Regions from separate parts of the Isoptericola sp. NPDC056605 genome, predicted to be linked through region 1. Evidence: riboswitches for the same ligand, from Rfam matches in the RefSeq annotation. Region 1 holds a riboswitch; the other holds the start of a gene.
What was found. A riboswitch is a leader RNA that binds a small molecule or an ion and turns the genes downstream of it on or off. The one in region 1 is predicted to bind S-adenosylmethionine.

Region 2: linked by a shared signal. The riboswitch ahead of ACFQ8Y_RS16100 (aminotransferase class V-fold PLP-dependent enzyme) and the one ahead of ACFQ8Y_RS06025 (ABC transporter substrate-binding protein) in region 1 are both predicted to bind S-adenosylmethionine.

The regions. Positions count from the first base shown of each region.
Region 1 covers NZ_JBHTVT010000004.1:103,042-110,266, forward strand. The annotation lists gene ACFQ8Y_RS06015 (ABC transporter permease) at 1-378, opposite strand, end outside; gene ACFQ8Y_RS06020 (ABC transporter permease) at 375-1,355, opposite strand; gene ACFQ8Y_RS06025 (ABC transporter substrate-binding protein) at 1,360-2,997, opposite strand; SAM riboswitch class IV at 3,070-3,183, opposite strand; gene ACFQ8Y_RS06030 (carotenoid oxygenase family protein) at 3,365-4,633, shown strand; gene ACFQ8Y_RS06035 (GntR family transcriptional regulator) at 4,684-5,550, shown strand; gene ACFQ8Y_RS06040 (DUF4395 domain-containing protein) at 5,557-6,012, opposite strand; gene ACFQ8Y_RS06045 (thioredoxin family protein) at 6,074-6,520, opposite strand; gene ACFQ8Y_RS06050 (LLM class flavin-dependent oxidoreductase) at 6,629-7,225, opposite strand, start outside.
Region 2 covers NZ_JBHTVT010000016.1:67,549-74,773, reverse strand. The annotation lists gene ACFQ8Y_RS16115 (hypothetical protein) at 1-501, opposite strand, end outside; gene ACFQ8Y_RS16110 (protein kinase) at 605-1,789, opposite strand; gene ACFQ8Y_RS16105 (RNA polymerase sigma factor) at 1,789-2,469, opposite strand; SAM riboswitch class IV at 2,556-2,672, shown strand; gene ACFQ8Y_RS16100 (aminotransferase class V-fold PLP-dependent enzyme) at 2,707-4,149, shown strand; gene ACFQ8Y_RS16095 (CsbD family protein) at 4,223-4,396, opposite strand; gene ACFQ8Y_RS16090 (NAD(P)-dependent oxidoreductase) at 4,507-5,403, opposite strand; gene ACFQ8Y_RS16085 (MerR family transcriptional regulator) at 5,453-5,860, shown strand; gene ACFQ8Y_RS16080 (amidase) at 5,861-7,225, opposite strand, start outside.

The DNA of each region.
Region 1 (7,225 bases):
CAGGGAACCGAGGACGAGGCCGACGACCACCGCGAGCGCCGTCGTGCGCAGCGTGAGCGACGCGCCGTGCACCACCCGGGCGTACACGTCGCGCCCCAGGTGGTCGGTGCCGAACCAGTGCGCGCCCGACGGCGCCTGCAGCCGGTCGGCGGGGACGCCGCCCAGCGGGTCCTGGGCGGTGAACGCCTGCGGCACGACCGCCCAGGCGGCGACGAGCAGCAGCACGGCCACGGCGACCAGCAGCCCCGGCCGTCGCAGCACGTGGCGGACGGCGCGGACGGCGGCCCGGGGGCGACCGTCGCGCGCCGCGCCGGCGGCGGTCGCCGGGACGGGAGCGGCGGCCCGGGCCGCGGGCCGGGAGAGGGTCTGGAGCGTCATGCGGTCACCGCCGTGGGTCGCCTCGTGCGGGCCCGGCGCGGGGCCCGCACCTGGATCCTGGGGTCGAGCAGGGGGTAGACGAGGTCGACCACGAGGGTGACGACGACGAAGACGAGCGCCGACAGCACGACGATCGCCAGGACCACGGGCACGTCCTGCTGGTTGACCGACTGCACGGTGAGCCGGCCGAGCCCGACGCGGGAGAACACCGTCTCGGTGACCACGGCGCCCCCGAGCAGGCCGCCCACCATGACGCCGAGCACGGTGAACGCCGGGATGGCGGCGTTGCGCAGGGCGTGCGCGAGGTGCACCCGGGTGCGGCTCGCGCCCTTGGCCCACGCCGTCTCGACGTAGGGCTCGCCGAGCGTGCCCCGCAGGGAGCGGGACAGGATCTGGGCGAGCTGGGCCCCGGCCGGGACGGCGAGCGTGATCGTGGGCAGCACGAGGCTGATCGCGCCGTCGTTGCCGATCGCCGGGAACACCGGCACCCGGAACGAGAACCACTGCAGCAGCACCAGGCCCACGAAGAACGTGGGCAGCGCGACCCCGAGCGGCGGCAGCGCGGACAGCGCCTGGCGCAGGAACCGGGCCCGCGGGAAGACGCTGGCCACGGCGACCGCGGTGCCCCCGACGACGGCGACCACCAGCGCCGTGCCGGTGAGCTTGAGCGTCTCGGGCAGGGCCTGCGCGACGAGCGTGGTCGCGGGTGCGCCGCTCACGTAGGAGGTGCCGAAGTCGCCGGTCAGCGCGGCGAGCAGGGCGGCGCCGTACTGCACGAGGACCGGGCGGTCGAGCCCGTACTCGGCCCGCAGCGCGGCCAGCTGGGCCGGGTCGACCTGGTTCACCTCGCCGCCACCGGACGCGACCAGGGCGGCCGGGTCGCTGGGCAGCAGGTAGAGGACGAAGAACGCGACGGTGAAGGCCGCCCAGAGGACGAACACCCCCTGCCCGGCGCGCCGCAGCACGTAGCGGGTCATCCGGTCACTCCTCACCCGCGCCGTCGGTGACCCAGGCGTCGTAGAAGTCCAGGCGCGAGGACGCCTCGAACGTCAGGCCCTGGACGCGGTCGCTCGCGGCGATCGTGGTGGACAGCTCGTAGACGGGGATGGCGTGCCCGCGCTCGATGAGGAGCCTGGACGCCTCGGCCACGAGCTTCTTCCGCTCCTCGGGGTCGGTGGCCGCGGCGGAGTCGTCCAGGAGCTGGTCGACCTCCTCCGCGTCGCGCTGGTTGATGTTGCGCGCGTTCGCCGAGAAGATCGTGCGCAGCACGTCGGCGTCGGACCGGGTGAGGTTGTAGTAGTCGAAGTCGAAGTCGCCGGCCTCGTTCGCCGCCTCCTTCTCGGCGACGGTCACGTGCTTGAGCTGCAGGTCGACGCCGATCTGGCGCAGCTGCTGCTGCACGAGCTCGAGCGGCTCGGGCACCTGCCAGAACGTCACGGTCGTGGTGAGCGTCTGCCCGTCCTTCTCCCGGATGCCGTCGGCGCCCTCGACCCAGCCGGCGTCGTCGAGGATCTTCTTCGCGCCCTCGGGGTCGTAGGCGAGCAGGTCGTCGGCGCCCTCGAACAGCGGCGTCGAGTGGGAGAGCACGCCCGTGGCCGGCTGGTCCTGCGGCGTCAGCACCGTGTCGACGATCTGCTGGCGGTCGATCCCCTTGACGAGCGCGGTGCGCACGGCCTCGTCGGCGGCCAGCGGGCTGGACTCGTTCGGGAAGAGGTTGAACACGACGCCCGGGTTGGCGCGGTACTGCAGCCAGAACCCGTTGCCGTCGAACTGCGGCAGGTCGACGGCGTTCAGCGCGGCGGTGGCGTCGATCTGGCCGGACTGCAGGGAGCCGGTGCGCACGCCGGCCTCGGGGATGACCTTGAAGGTCACGGTGTCGAGGTAGGCCTCGCCGGTGTGCGCGTTCGCCTCCGAGCCCCAGGCGTAGTCCTTGACCTTCTCCAGGACGATCTCCTGGTCCTGGGCGTAGGTCTGCACGGCGAACGGCCCGGAGCCCACGTACTTGCCGGCGCACCGGTCCTCGGCCGAGAGCTTCGCCGAGCCGGGCGACAGCAGGCCGAGGGAGAACGTCGACGTGGCCTGGAGGAACTGCGCGCTGGGCTCGTCGAAGTCGACGGTCACGGTGTGCTCGTCCACCACGGTGGTGCCCGCGTAGCCGACCAGGTACTGCGACCCGAGCGACGCCACGGCGCCGAGGTCGACGATAGCGTCGAAGTTGGTCTTGACGGCCTCGGCGTCGATCGGGGTGCCGTCGGCGAAGGTGGCGTCGTCGCGCAGGTGGAACGTGTAGCTGGAGGCGTCGTCGTTCACCTCCCAGCTCTCGGCGAGCCAGGGCAGGATCTCGCCCGACTCCGGGTCCTGGGCGGTCAGGGAGGCGACGGTCTGCCGGGCGGCCGCGATCGCGTCGTTGTTGCCGACCTGCTGCGGGTCGATGCAGTGCGAGTCCACCGTGATGGCGAACGTCAGGTCGCCGCCGGCGACGGGCTCGGCGTCGGCCGACGCGCCGGTACCGGTCGCGTCGGCGCCGCTCGAGCAGGCGCCCAGCAGGAGGCCGGCGGCCGAGGCGGCCGCGGCCAGCCCGAGGGTCCGGCGGCGGTGGGTGCGAGGGGTGGTGGTCATCGCGTGGCGTTCCTCGTGGTCGTGGCGGGTCGTCCCGGCCCCGGCACGCTGCCGGGACCCGGTGGACGACCGGAGCCGTGCTTACCCCGCCGCGGGCGCGGCAGGGTCAGGTCGTTCCCGGAGCACCCCGTCACGTCGAAGGGTTGCTGGCCAGCGAGCCGGGCCTGGGTGCTGGCGCTCGTCACCTGGGCGGCAGGGAAGCGGTCCGGAGCCCGCGAGTCAAGGAATGCCGTGGTCGTCTCATATCTCGGATGCCTCCCCCTCGGGCCGGGCGTCACGCCGTCCACGCGCCCGCTGCACTAGTGCACAGCCGCCGAGCGTCCCGCGTCTGCCCAGGTCAGGGGGCGTGCGTTCCTACGGTGAACCCATGCGCTACCTGGAAGGGCCGTTCGAGCCCGTCACCGAAGAGATCACCGCCTACGGCCTGCCCGTCACCGGGCGGATCCCGGCCGAGCTGAACGGCCGCTACCTGCGCAACGGGCCCAACGCCCTGGGCGTGGAGGATCCCGGCGTGCACATCTGGGGCATGGGCCAGGGCATGGTGCACGGGGTGCGGCTGCGCGACGGCCGGGCCGAGTGGTACCGCAACCGCTTCGTCCGGACGTCGGGCTTCGCGCCCATGGTCCACGTGATCGAGCACGCGCAGCGCACGTTCGCCCTGGCGGAAGGCGGCCTCCCGCCCGCGGAGCTGGACGAGGAGCTGAACACGCTGGGGTCGTGCGACCTCGGCGCCACCCCCGAGGGGTTCATGGCAGGGGCGCACTCCAAGCACGACCCGCGCACCGGGGAGCTGCACTCGCTGTCGTACATGCCGGGCCGCGACGTCGTGCAGCACATCGTGACCGACGCCGGCGGGACGGTCACCGGCACCACCTCGATCCCGATGACCCGCACGCCGTTCATGCACGACTTCGCGCTCACCGAGAGCCACGTCGTGCTCTGGGACACGCCGCTCGGCTTCGACGGCCTCGAGTGCCGCTGGCTGCCGGACCACCCGACCCGGGTGGGCGTCATGCCCCGGGCGGGAGGCGAGGTGCGCTGGTTCTACGTCGACCCCGTCCACGTCAGCCACACGCTGAACGCCTACGACGACGGCGACTCGGTGGTGGTCGACGTCATCACGGCCGACGGACCGTTCGACCCCGCCGCGCCCGGCGCGATCCGCCCGATGCTGGACCGCTGGACGATCGGGCCGGGCACGATCCACCAGCAGCGGGTGGACGACCGGCCGCAGGACTTCCCGCGGGTGAACGAGTCGCGCCTGACCCGCCCCTACCGCTTCGGCTACTCGGCGGCGACCGCCCTCTACGGGGTGCCGTTCGAGCCCGAGGGGGCGCCGGGCGACGACTCCTTCACCAACGCCCTCGTCAAGCACGACCTCGCGCACGGCACGTCCGAGGTGCACCGCTTCGGGCGGGACGAGGCAGTCGGCGAGGCCGTGTTCGCCGCGGCCGGGGCCGACGGTGCCGTCGAGGACCACGGATACCTGCTCACCTACGTCCACAACCCCTCGCGGAACGCCAGCGACCTGGTGATCCTCGCCGCCCAGGACTTCACCGGCGCGCCCGTCGCCCGCGTCCACCTGCCGGCCCGGGTGCCCCTCGGTCTGCACGGCAGCTGGCTCCCGGACCGATGACTCCCGACCGACGAGTCTCGGTGCCGTCGACGCCGTGGCAGCATGACGCCGTGACCGACACGCCGCGGTACCTCGTGATCGTCGCCGACCTCGAGCGGCGCATCGCCGACGGCGACCTCCAGCCCGGTGATCGCGTGCCCACGACCCGGGCGATCGTGCACGAGTGGGGCGTCGCGATGGCGACCGCCACCAAGGCCCTGGCCACGCTCCGGCAGTCGGGCGCGATCGAGACGGTGCCCCGGGTCGGCGCGGTGGTCGCCTCTCGCAGGCTTCCGTCGCGCGCGACCGGAGGGCTCGAGCGGGACCAGGTCGTCCGCGCGGCGATGAGCGTCGCCGACACGAGCGGCGTGCCCGGCCTGTCCCTGCGGGCGGTCGCGGCCGAGCTCGGCGTCGCGACGATTACCCTGCGCCGTCACCTCGACGGCACGACGGAGCTCACCCAGCTCGTCGCGGACGCGGCGTTCGCCGAGATCGTCTACCCGGAACCGCCGCCCGGCTGGCGCTCCCACCTGAGGACCGCCGCTCATCTCCAGTGGGAGACCTACCAGCGTCACCCCTGGTTGCCGCGCCTGGTGTCCATCCTCCGACCCGCGACCCTGCCCGGACTCCTGGAGTACGGCGCATGGACCCTGCGCGCGCTCGACGATCTCGGCCTGGACCCGACCACCCGGCTGCACGTGTACGGGACCCTGGTCAACTACGTCCGCGGCACCGCGATCAACATCGAGGCCGAGGCGGGCGCCGAGGCGGACACCGGGATGACCAGCAGGCAGTGGTCCGTCGTCCGGCGCGCGGTCGACGGCGCGCTGGTCGCCCAGGTGACGCCGCCCGGCACGGAGCTCGACCTCGAGTCGCTGTACACCTTCGGTCTGGAGCGTCTGCTCGACGGCCTGACGCTGCTGCTCACGCCCCGGTAGGGGTGTTCAGCCTCGGCGCAGGCGGGCGCCCAGCAGGTACAGCTCGCACCCGAGGCACAGCCCGACGACGGCGTTCAGCCCGGCGGCCACGAAGGCGAGGCCGGCGGCCCAGGGCACGGCGGCGAGCACGCCCGCCAGACCGAGGACCACGCCGACGCCGGTGACGACCAGGCCGACGAGCTGGGCGAACCGCGGCGGCCGCGGGTCCTCGAGCTCGGCGGGCGGCGCGAGCCGGGGACGGACGAGCGTCTTGAAGAGCCAGCCCTGCACCGTGCCCTGCGCGCCGCGCACGGCGCCCAGGAGGAACCCGGCCGCCACGACGGCGAGCAGCACGAGGCCGGCGGTGCTCGCCCCGAGGAGCACGACCACGGCGAGCAGCAGCGACGTGATCCCGGCGCCCACGCGCGGCCCCCGCGGGTCGATGCCGGCCGGCGCCTGCGTGGTGGTGGTCTCGCGGGTCATCGTCGCCTCCTGCGGCGGGTCGGGTCAGGCGGGTCGGGTCAGGCGGGCCGGGCGGGTCGGGTCAGGCGACGCCGGCGGGTACCGGGAGGGCGGCGGCCAGCGCCTGGCGCGCCTGGGCGGGCGACATGCCGCCGCTGCTGCGGGCGGCCTGCGCCCCGGTGGCGTCGAGCACCAGCACCGTCGGGGTGCTGAGGACGCCGAGCTCCCGCACGAGGTCGAGGTGGTCGTCGACGTCGAGCTCGTGGTGCTCGACGCCGGCCTCGCGCTCGGCGAGGCCGCGCAGCACGCGGGCGGTGGCGCGGCACGGGGCGCACACCTCGGCGGACAGCTGGACGAACGTGGCCCGCTCCCCCAGCCGGACGCCGCGGGCCGCCCAGTCCACGCCGGGGTCGCGTCGGGCGGGGGTCGTGCGGACGCGGCCCTGGCGCGCCTTCCAGAGCGCGCCGAGGACGACGGTCCCGAGGACGAGCACCCCCAGCACCACGAGCTGGGTCGGCTGCACGGTCATGGTTCCCTCCCTCGCCACGGTCGACGTCCGCGGCCATTCTCCTCGTCGCCCACCATCCGGTCGACGGGGTGCCCGCATGGCGGACACCTCGTCGACCGGATCGCGGAGCTAGGCGGGCACCGCCGCCACGCGGTCGCCGGGGTGCCCCGCCGCGGTGAACCCGGCGGCCCGGCGCGCGTCGTGGGGACCCCAGAGCGTCGTCGACACCTCGGCGCGCACCAGCGGCGCCACCTCGGCGGCGAACCGGCGCAGCACGTCCTCCTGGTGGGACGGCTCGAGCAGGTGGTTCACCGACACCGACTGCAGCACGTGCCCGAAGGTCCCGTGGTAGTCGAGGATCTTCTCCGCCACCCGCTCCGGCGAGCCGACCAGCGCGGGCCCGCGCTCCACCGCGTCCTCGATCGTCTCGAAGGCGAGGGCCTTGCCCACGTGCGTCGCGGGGTCGTAACCCCGGGCCCGCAGCCGCGCGACCTGCCCCTCGTACAGCGGGCGGTACTCCTCGATCGCCTGCTCGGTGGTGTCGGCGAGGAACAGCCCGCCCGACCCTGCCCCGACGAACCCCTGGGCCGGGTCGTGCCCGGCCGCCGCGTACCGCTCGCGGTACCGGTCGATGAGCACCCCGTAGCTCTCCCGCGGCTGCAGCGCGTTGGCGCTGACGATCGGGTCGCCCCAGCGGGCGGCCAGGTCGACGGCGAACTCGCTCGT
Region 2 (7,225 bases), on a different contig from region 1:
GGCGTGCTGGTGGTGCTTGACGAACAGCCGCAGCTCGACGTCGCGGCCGTCCGCCTGCTGCGTGAGCACGCGGTCGATCCGGTCGGACTCGCGGGTCGCGGCGTCGACGATGACGTCGGCGTGCTCCTTCGTGTCCGCACCCGACCAGGTGCCGGGTTCCGCGAGCACGGCCTGGGAGTCGGCGGTGCCGGCGGCCAGGTCGGTGCCGGTGAGCTGCTCCACCTGGGCCCGGTCGAGGGTGATGACGGTCTTGTCGCTGTCGGCGTAGCGGACGGTGTACGCCGAGGGATCCTTCGCCGCCGGCGCGTCGGCGGTCTCCTCGGTCCCGTCGGCCTGCTCGTCGGCGCCTGCGGCGTCGTCGGCGGGCTGCGTCGCCGTCGTGTCCGACGCCGAGGTCCCCGGGTCGTCGAACTCGGCGTCGGGGGTCGGGGACGCGCACGCGCTCAGGGCGAGGAGGCTCGCGAGGGCGATCGGCGTCAGTCGGCGGGGAAGGTGTCGCATGGTCTCTCCTGGTCGATGGTGCCAGCCCCGTGCGGTGCTGACCCCCGTGAGTCGTCCGCGGCGGCGGAAAGGTTGCACGCGGACCGAGATTTCTTCGTCCGGGTCAGGACCCGGCGCCGACCCGCAGCCGGTGCACGGCCGTGAGGGCGGTCCCGTCCGGGGCGCGGGCCTCGAGCACCACCTCGGCGGCGCCGGTGCTGCTGGCGGTGAGCCGCACGCGCTCGTCGTCGGCCACGTAGGTGCCCGTGGGCAGCGTCCACACCCAGTGCTCCGCGCCCGCGACGTCGGCCGTGAGGGTGACCGGCTCGCCGACGGTCGCCGTCCCGGGCCCGGAGATGTCGACGCTCGCGCCGCCCCCGGCAGCGCGAGGCCGGTCGAGCCAGGCCGTGACGCCGGCGCCCGCGCCCAGGCCGAGGACGGCGGCGGTGACCGCGGCGACGACGGCGCCGGGGCGGCGTCGCGCGCGGTCCGGGCCGCCGGTCGTGCCCGGGCCGAGCGCCCCCTCGACGTCGGCCAGCCAGGCTGCGGCGTCGGGGTGCCGCCGGGCGGGGGCGTCGGCGAGGCTGCGGCGCAGCGCGGCGTCGAGGGAGCGCGGGAGGTCGGCGCCGTCGACGAGCCAGGACAGCAGCGCGGACATCGCCCACAGGTCGGCGCGGGTGTCGACCGTGCCGGGGCCGTCCTGCTCCGGCGGCCGGAACCCCTCGGTGCCGCCCGCGACGGTCAGCCCGGAGCTGCGGGCCAGGTCCTTGCTCATGCCGAGGTCGGCCAGGACGAGGCGCTCGTCCGGCCGGACGACGGCGGCGGGAACGCCCTCGACCGCGCCCTCCGGGCCGGTGCGCAGCAGCACGTTGCCGGGGCTGAGGTCCCGGTGCACGAGGCGTGCGGCGTGCACGGCCTCGACCGCGGCGGCGAGCCCCCGGGCGACGGCGAGCACGTCGGCGGGCGTCGCCGTCCACCCGTCCGCCCGCAGGGCCGCGACGCGGGCCGCGAGGGTGCCGCGGTCGGCGAGCTCGAGGACGAGGTAGGGCTGCTGGCGGTCGCTCTCGCCGATGTCGTGCACGGCGACGACGTGCGGGCTCGCCACCCGCCGCAGCGCCCGGCCCTCCGCGATGAACCGCTCGCGGACCTCCGGGTTGAGGCTGTGGTTCTCGGCCAGCACCTTCACCACGACGACGTCGTCCAGCCGCTCGTCCACGGCGCGGTGCACGGTGGCGAACGACCCGACGCCGATCACGTCGCCCACCCGGTACCGCCCGAGCAGCGGCTCGGGCGCGGCCGCCGCGGCCATCAGGACAGGCCCCCGAGGGCCGCGGCCACGAGCGCGCGGCCGCGCGAGACCTGTGACTTCACGGTGCCGACGCTGCGACCCAGACGGTCGGCCACCTCCGCGTAGGGCAGGCCCTCGATGTCGCGCAGCGTCACGGGCTCGCGGTAGAGCTCGGGCAGGGCGGCGAGCGCGTCGCGCACGGTGGCGCGCGTGGCGATGAGGGAGCTCATCCGTTCCGACGGCCCGACGTCGTCGTCGGGCAGGGGAGCGGTGGCGCGCTGCCGACGCAGGTGGTCGACCACCCGGTGGCGCACGATCCCGTGCACCCACGTGGTGACCCGCGACCCGCCCGCGAACGACCGGACCGACGTCGCCACGGAGACCAGCACGTCCTGGGAGACGTCGTCCACGGCGGCCTCGTCGAGCAGGGCGCCGCGCACGAAGCGCCGGACGACGCCGGACGCGTCCAGCAGCTCCACCAGCAGCTCGGTCGCGGGCGCGGAGCCCGCGGCGGCCCGCCCGCCGACGAGGTCGAGGACGTCGGCGGCGTCGTCCCCGGTCGCCGCGCGGGCGGCGAGCCCTGCGGCGTGGAGGTCGCCGCCGGCGAGGGCGCGGGCGACCAGCTCGGCCGGGGTTCCGACGGGGCTTCCGACGGGGCCTCCCGGAGGCGCGCCGGAGGCCGGAACGGTGCGATCGGGCATGCATCCAGCGTCTCACGCGACCGCATCGTGAGAAGGGGGCGGGCTCCGCTTGACCATGTGGTGCTGCGCACGCACGATGGGCGGCAGGTCAAGAGCGCCAGCGCGAAGCCCCGGCTCGCTGGCCGGCAACCCTCCTCTCGCGGCGGGGTGCCCCGGGTGACGACCTGGCCCTGCGCCGTCCGGCGCGCGGGCAAGCGCGGGGAGCCACCTCCCCGGCACGACCGAGGAGGACCACGCATGACCACGCTCACCCCCGCGCCTGCGGTGCCCGCCGTGCGCGTCGGCGCCGTGCAGGACGTCGCACCCGTGCTGCCCGTCGTCGGGAGCGACACGCTCGTGCCGCTCGTCGACGGCCGTCAGCTGCCGTACGCCAACCTCGACGTCGCGGCGTCGGCGCCCGCCCTGCAGGCCGTGGCCGACCGGGTCGCGCGCGTGCTGCCGCTGTACGCCAGCGTCCATCGCGGCGCCGGCTACCTGTCGCAGGTCTCGACGGCCCTGTACGAGACGGCCCGCCGCACGATCGGCGCGTTCGTCGGAGCCCGCGAGGACGACCTCACGATCGTCACCCGCAACACGACGGACTCGCTCAACCTGCTCGCGGGCTGCGTGCCCGCCGACCCGGCCACCGGCGAGCCCGGCCGCGTCCTCGTGCTCGACATCGAGCACCACGCCAACCTGCTGCCCTGGCAGCGCGTCACCGACGCGACCGTCGTCGCGGGCGGCCCGTCCGTGGCCGCCACCCTCGCGGAGATCGAGGAAGAGCTGGGGTCGGCCGCTGCCGCGGGCCGCCCCTACGCCCTCCTGGCGCTCACCGGCGCGTCCAACGTGACCGGCGAGGCGCTGCCCGTGGCCGACGTCGTCGCCGCCGCGCACGGCGCCGGCGCGCGCGTCGTGCTCGACGGCGCCCAGCTGGTGCCGCACCGCCGCTTCTCGCTCGCGGAGACGGGCGTCGACTACGTCGCGTTCTCGGGCCACAAGACGTACGCGCCGTTCGGGGCCGGTGCCCTGGTCGGCCGGCGCGACTGGCTCGACGCCGGCACCCCGTACCTGGCCGGCGGCGGCGCCGTGCGCCGGGTGCGCACCACCACGACCGACTGGCACGAGGGCCCCGCCCGGCACGAGGCCGGCTCGCCCAACGTCGTGGGAGCGGTGGCGCTCGCGGCCGCGTGCGACGAGCTCGCCGCCCTCGACCCGTGGGTCGCGGCCGGGCACGAGGACGCCCTGCGGCGCCGGCTCGTGGACGGGCTCGGCGAGATCGAGCGCGTCGAGGTCGTCCACGTCTGGGACGACGCCGTCGACCCGGTGGGGGTCGTGACGTTCACCGTCACCGGATACGACCCCGGCCTCGTCGCCGCGTACCTGTCCGCCGAGCACGGCATCGGCGTGCGCGACGGCCGGTTCTGCGCCCACCCGCTGCTCGGCCGCCTCGGCTTCGACGCCGGCGCCGTCCGCGCGTCGGTGGGCCTCGGCACCGCGGGCGAGGAGGTCGAGCGGCTCGTCGCCGCCGTCCGCTCGCTCGTGACCGAGGGGCCGCAGGCGCAGTACGACGTCGTGGACGGGCTGTGGGTCGTCGTCGACGACCCGCGCCCCGTGCCCGAGGGCTCCGGCCTCGAGGGGCTGCTCGCCACCGCCGCGCTGGGCGCCGACGAGGCGTTCGGCTGCCTGCCCGACGACCTCTGAGCCGTCGGCCCTGCCCCGGGCGGACATGACGACGGGGCGCCACCGTGCGGTGGCGCCCCGTCGTGTCAGCGGGTCAGCCCTTGAACGCGTCCTTGACGTCGTCGCCCGCCTGCTTGAGGTTCGCGCTGGCCTGCTGGGCCTTGCCCTCGGCCTCTTTGCTCTCGTCGTCGGTGAGCTTGCCCGTGGCTTCCTTGGCCTTGCCTTCGGCCTCTTCCGCCAGGTGCTTGGCCTTGTCTCCCAGTCCCATCGGGGCTCCTTCCGTCGGACGAACGACCTCGAGCACCGACCGTAGGCGCGTGCCCGCCGGCTCGCACGCCGACGTCTCAGGTCGTGGTCCTCCGGGTGGCGACCGGCAGGTCAGGGCGTCGGGCGGCCGAACTCCTCGATCAGCACCGGGTACTGCTCGTGACCGTGGCCCGCGGCGACGCCACGGTCGGCCACGGCCTTGAGCAGTCTCGGCAGCTCGGTGCTCACGCCCAGCACCGCGCTCTCCTCGACGAGGTGCGCCATCGCGCGCGCGTCCGTCTCGAGGGCCGAGGCCTCCGCCGGGAACCTGCCGCTGTCGACCTGCTCCGCGTAGCCGGGCAGCCAGGCGGCCACGCCCTCCGCGATCTGCCGGGCGAACGGGGCGAAGGCGGCGGCGTCCACCCCGGCCGTGCGGAGCATGGCGGTGCCGTGCAGCCACGCGTCGAGGACGCTCCACATCATCGTGAGGCCGGCCGCGTCGTAGAGGGACGCCAGCCCGGGGTCCTCGCCGAGGTGGGTGACGGTGCCGAGCGCGGCGAGGGTGGCGGCGTGCGCGTCGAAGTCCGTCCGGGGCCCGCTGTGCAGGACGACCGCGTCCGCCGTCCCGATCGCGGGCGGCACGGCCATGATCGCGCCGTCGAGGTATCGCGCGCCGCGCCGGGCGGCCCACCGGGCGGTCTCCCTGGCCTGCGAGGAGCTGCTGGACGTGAGGTTGACCAGCGTGGCGCCGGCGAGGTCGACGTCGTCGTGGCCGAGCAGCTCGCGCACGGCGGCGTCGTCGGTGAGGCAGACGATCGTCAGGCCGCCGGGACGGACCGCCGCGGCCGCCGTGGGCGCCAGGTGGGCGCCGTCCGCCACCAACGCGTCGGCCCTGGCGGGGGTGCGGTTCCACACGGTGGTGGGGTGTCCGGCCCGCAGGAACGCGCCGGCGAGCGCGCGACCCATGAGGCCGAGTCCGACGACGGAGACGGGGGCGGGGGACGACGGCTTGTGGGTTCTGGTGACCATGGCAGCATCGTCGACGTTCATACCGGTGTGAAGGTCAAGGGGGAGCGGGATGCGGATCGGTGAGCTGAGCCGCCGCACGGGCGTGCGGACGCACCAGCTGCGCTACTACGAGGCCCAGGGCCTGCTGGACGTCGCCCGACGCTCGAACGGCTACCGCGAGTTCGACGAGGGGGCCGTGCTGCGGGTGCGGCAGATCCGGCACCTGCTCGACGCGGGCCTGTCGTCCGAGGACATCGCCTACGTCCTGCCGTGCGCGGTCGGCGAGGAGCCGCAGCTGCCCGGCTGTGCCGAGCTCCTGACCGCGATGCGCTCCCGCCTGCGGCGTCTGGAGGACCAGATGGCGAGGCTCGCCCGCTCGCGCTCGGCCCTGGCCGGGTACATCGCGGCGGCGGAGCGGGTGGGTGGCGAGACCTACCCGCCGCTCGACGGCGCGACGGCGGAGAGGGTTCCCGCCTGATCACCAGGCCGGAGGGTGCCGGTCCGCCCAGCGCAGCCGGTCCTCGAGCTGGGCGGCGAGCGCGAGGAGCGTCGTCTCGCCGCCCGGCCGCCCGATCAGCTGGACGCCCATCGGCAGCCCGTCGTCGGTCCAGCGGGTCGGCAGCGTGATCGCCGGCAGCCCCGCCACGTTGAGCATCGACGTCCACGGCGTGTACTGGCACTGCTGCTCGAAGTTGCGCTCGGGGTCCTCGGGGTCGAACCAGCCGAGCGGGCGGGGCGTCATCGCGAGCGCGGGGGTGACGACGGCGTCGAACCGTGACACCTGCGCGACCAGCCTGCGCTCGAACGCCGTGAGCGCACGCAGCGCCTCGGCGAGCTCGCGGGCGGGCACCTGGCGGCCGCGGCCGATGAGCCACCGGGTGAGCGGCTCGAGCCGGTCGAGCCGTGCGGGGTCGTCCAGCGGGACCGCGGAGGCGCCCGCCATCCACAGGGTGCGGAAGGCGGGGCCGTACGTCGGGTCGGGCTCGAGGGACAGGTGGTCGACCTCGTGCCCCAGGCCGGCGAGCGTCGCCACGCCGGTGTCGAGCGCGGCGCGTGCCTCGTCCGACGTCGTGATCGCGTAGAAGTCGTCCCAGGCGGAGTCGGTCGCGACACCGATCCGGAACCGGCCCCGCACGTCCTCGCCCCCATCACCCGCCACCTCTCCGCGCCGCGCCGCGGCCAGGTACTCCCCGGCGCGGGCCGACGGCGCGCGCAGCGTGAGCGGGTGCGCCACGCGGCCGTCCGGGGTCCAGGTGAGCATGCCCTCCAGCAGCAGCGCGGTGTCCTCGGTGGTGCGGGCGAGCGGCCCGTTGACGACCAGCCCGCCCAGCGACTCCTGGCCCGACCCCGCCGGCACGAGGCCGCGGCTCGGCTTGAGCCCGACCACGCCGCACGCGGCGGCGGGGATGCGAACCGACCCGCCGCCGTCCGACCCCGGCGCGCACGGAAGCAGGCCCGCCGCGACGGCGACGGCGGCGCCGCCGCTCGACCCGCCCGCCCCGAGGCTCGGGTCCCACGGGTTGCGTGCCACCGGCCCCGCCAGCGGCTCGGTGTACGCGGGGAAGCCGAGCTCGGGGGCGGTCGTGCGGCCGAGGCTCACCATGCCGGCGGCGTCGAGGACGTCGACGATCTCGTCGCTCACCGGCGGCACGACGGCGTCGTCGCCGGCGAAGGCGCGGGAGCCGAACCGGGCGGGCACGCCGGCCCGCATCCACAGGTCCTTGTCCCCGCCGGGCAGCCCCCACAGGATCGCCCGGCCGTGCGCGCCGTCGCGCTCGAGGGCCGCCGTCCGCGCGCGCGCCGCCTCGGGGGCGACGGTGGCGAACGCCCCCAGGTCGGGGTT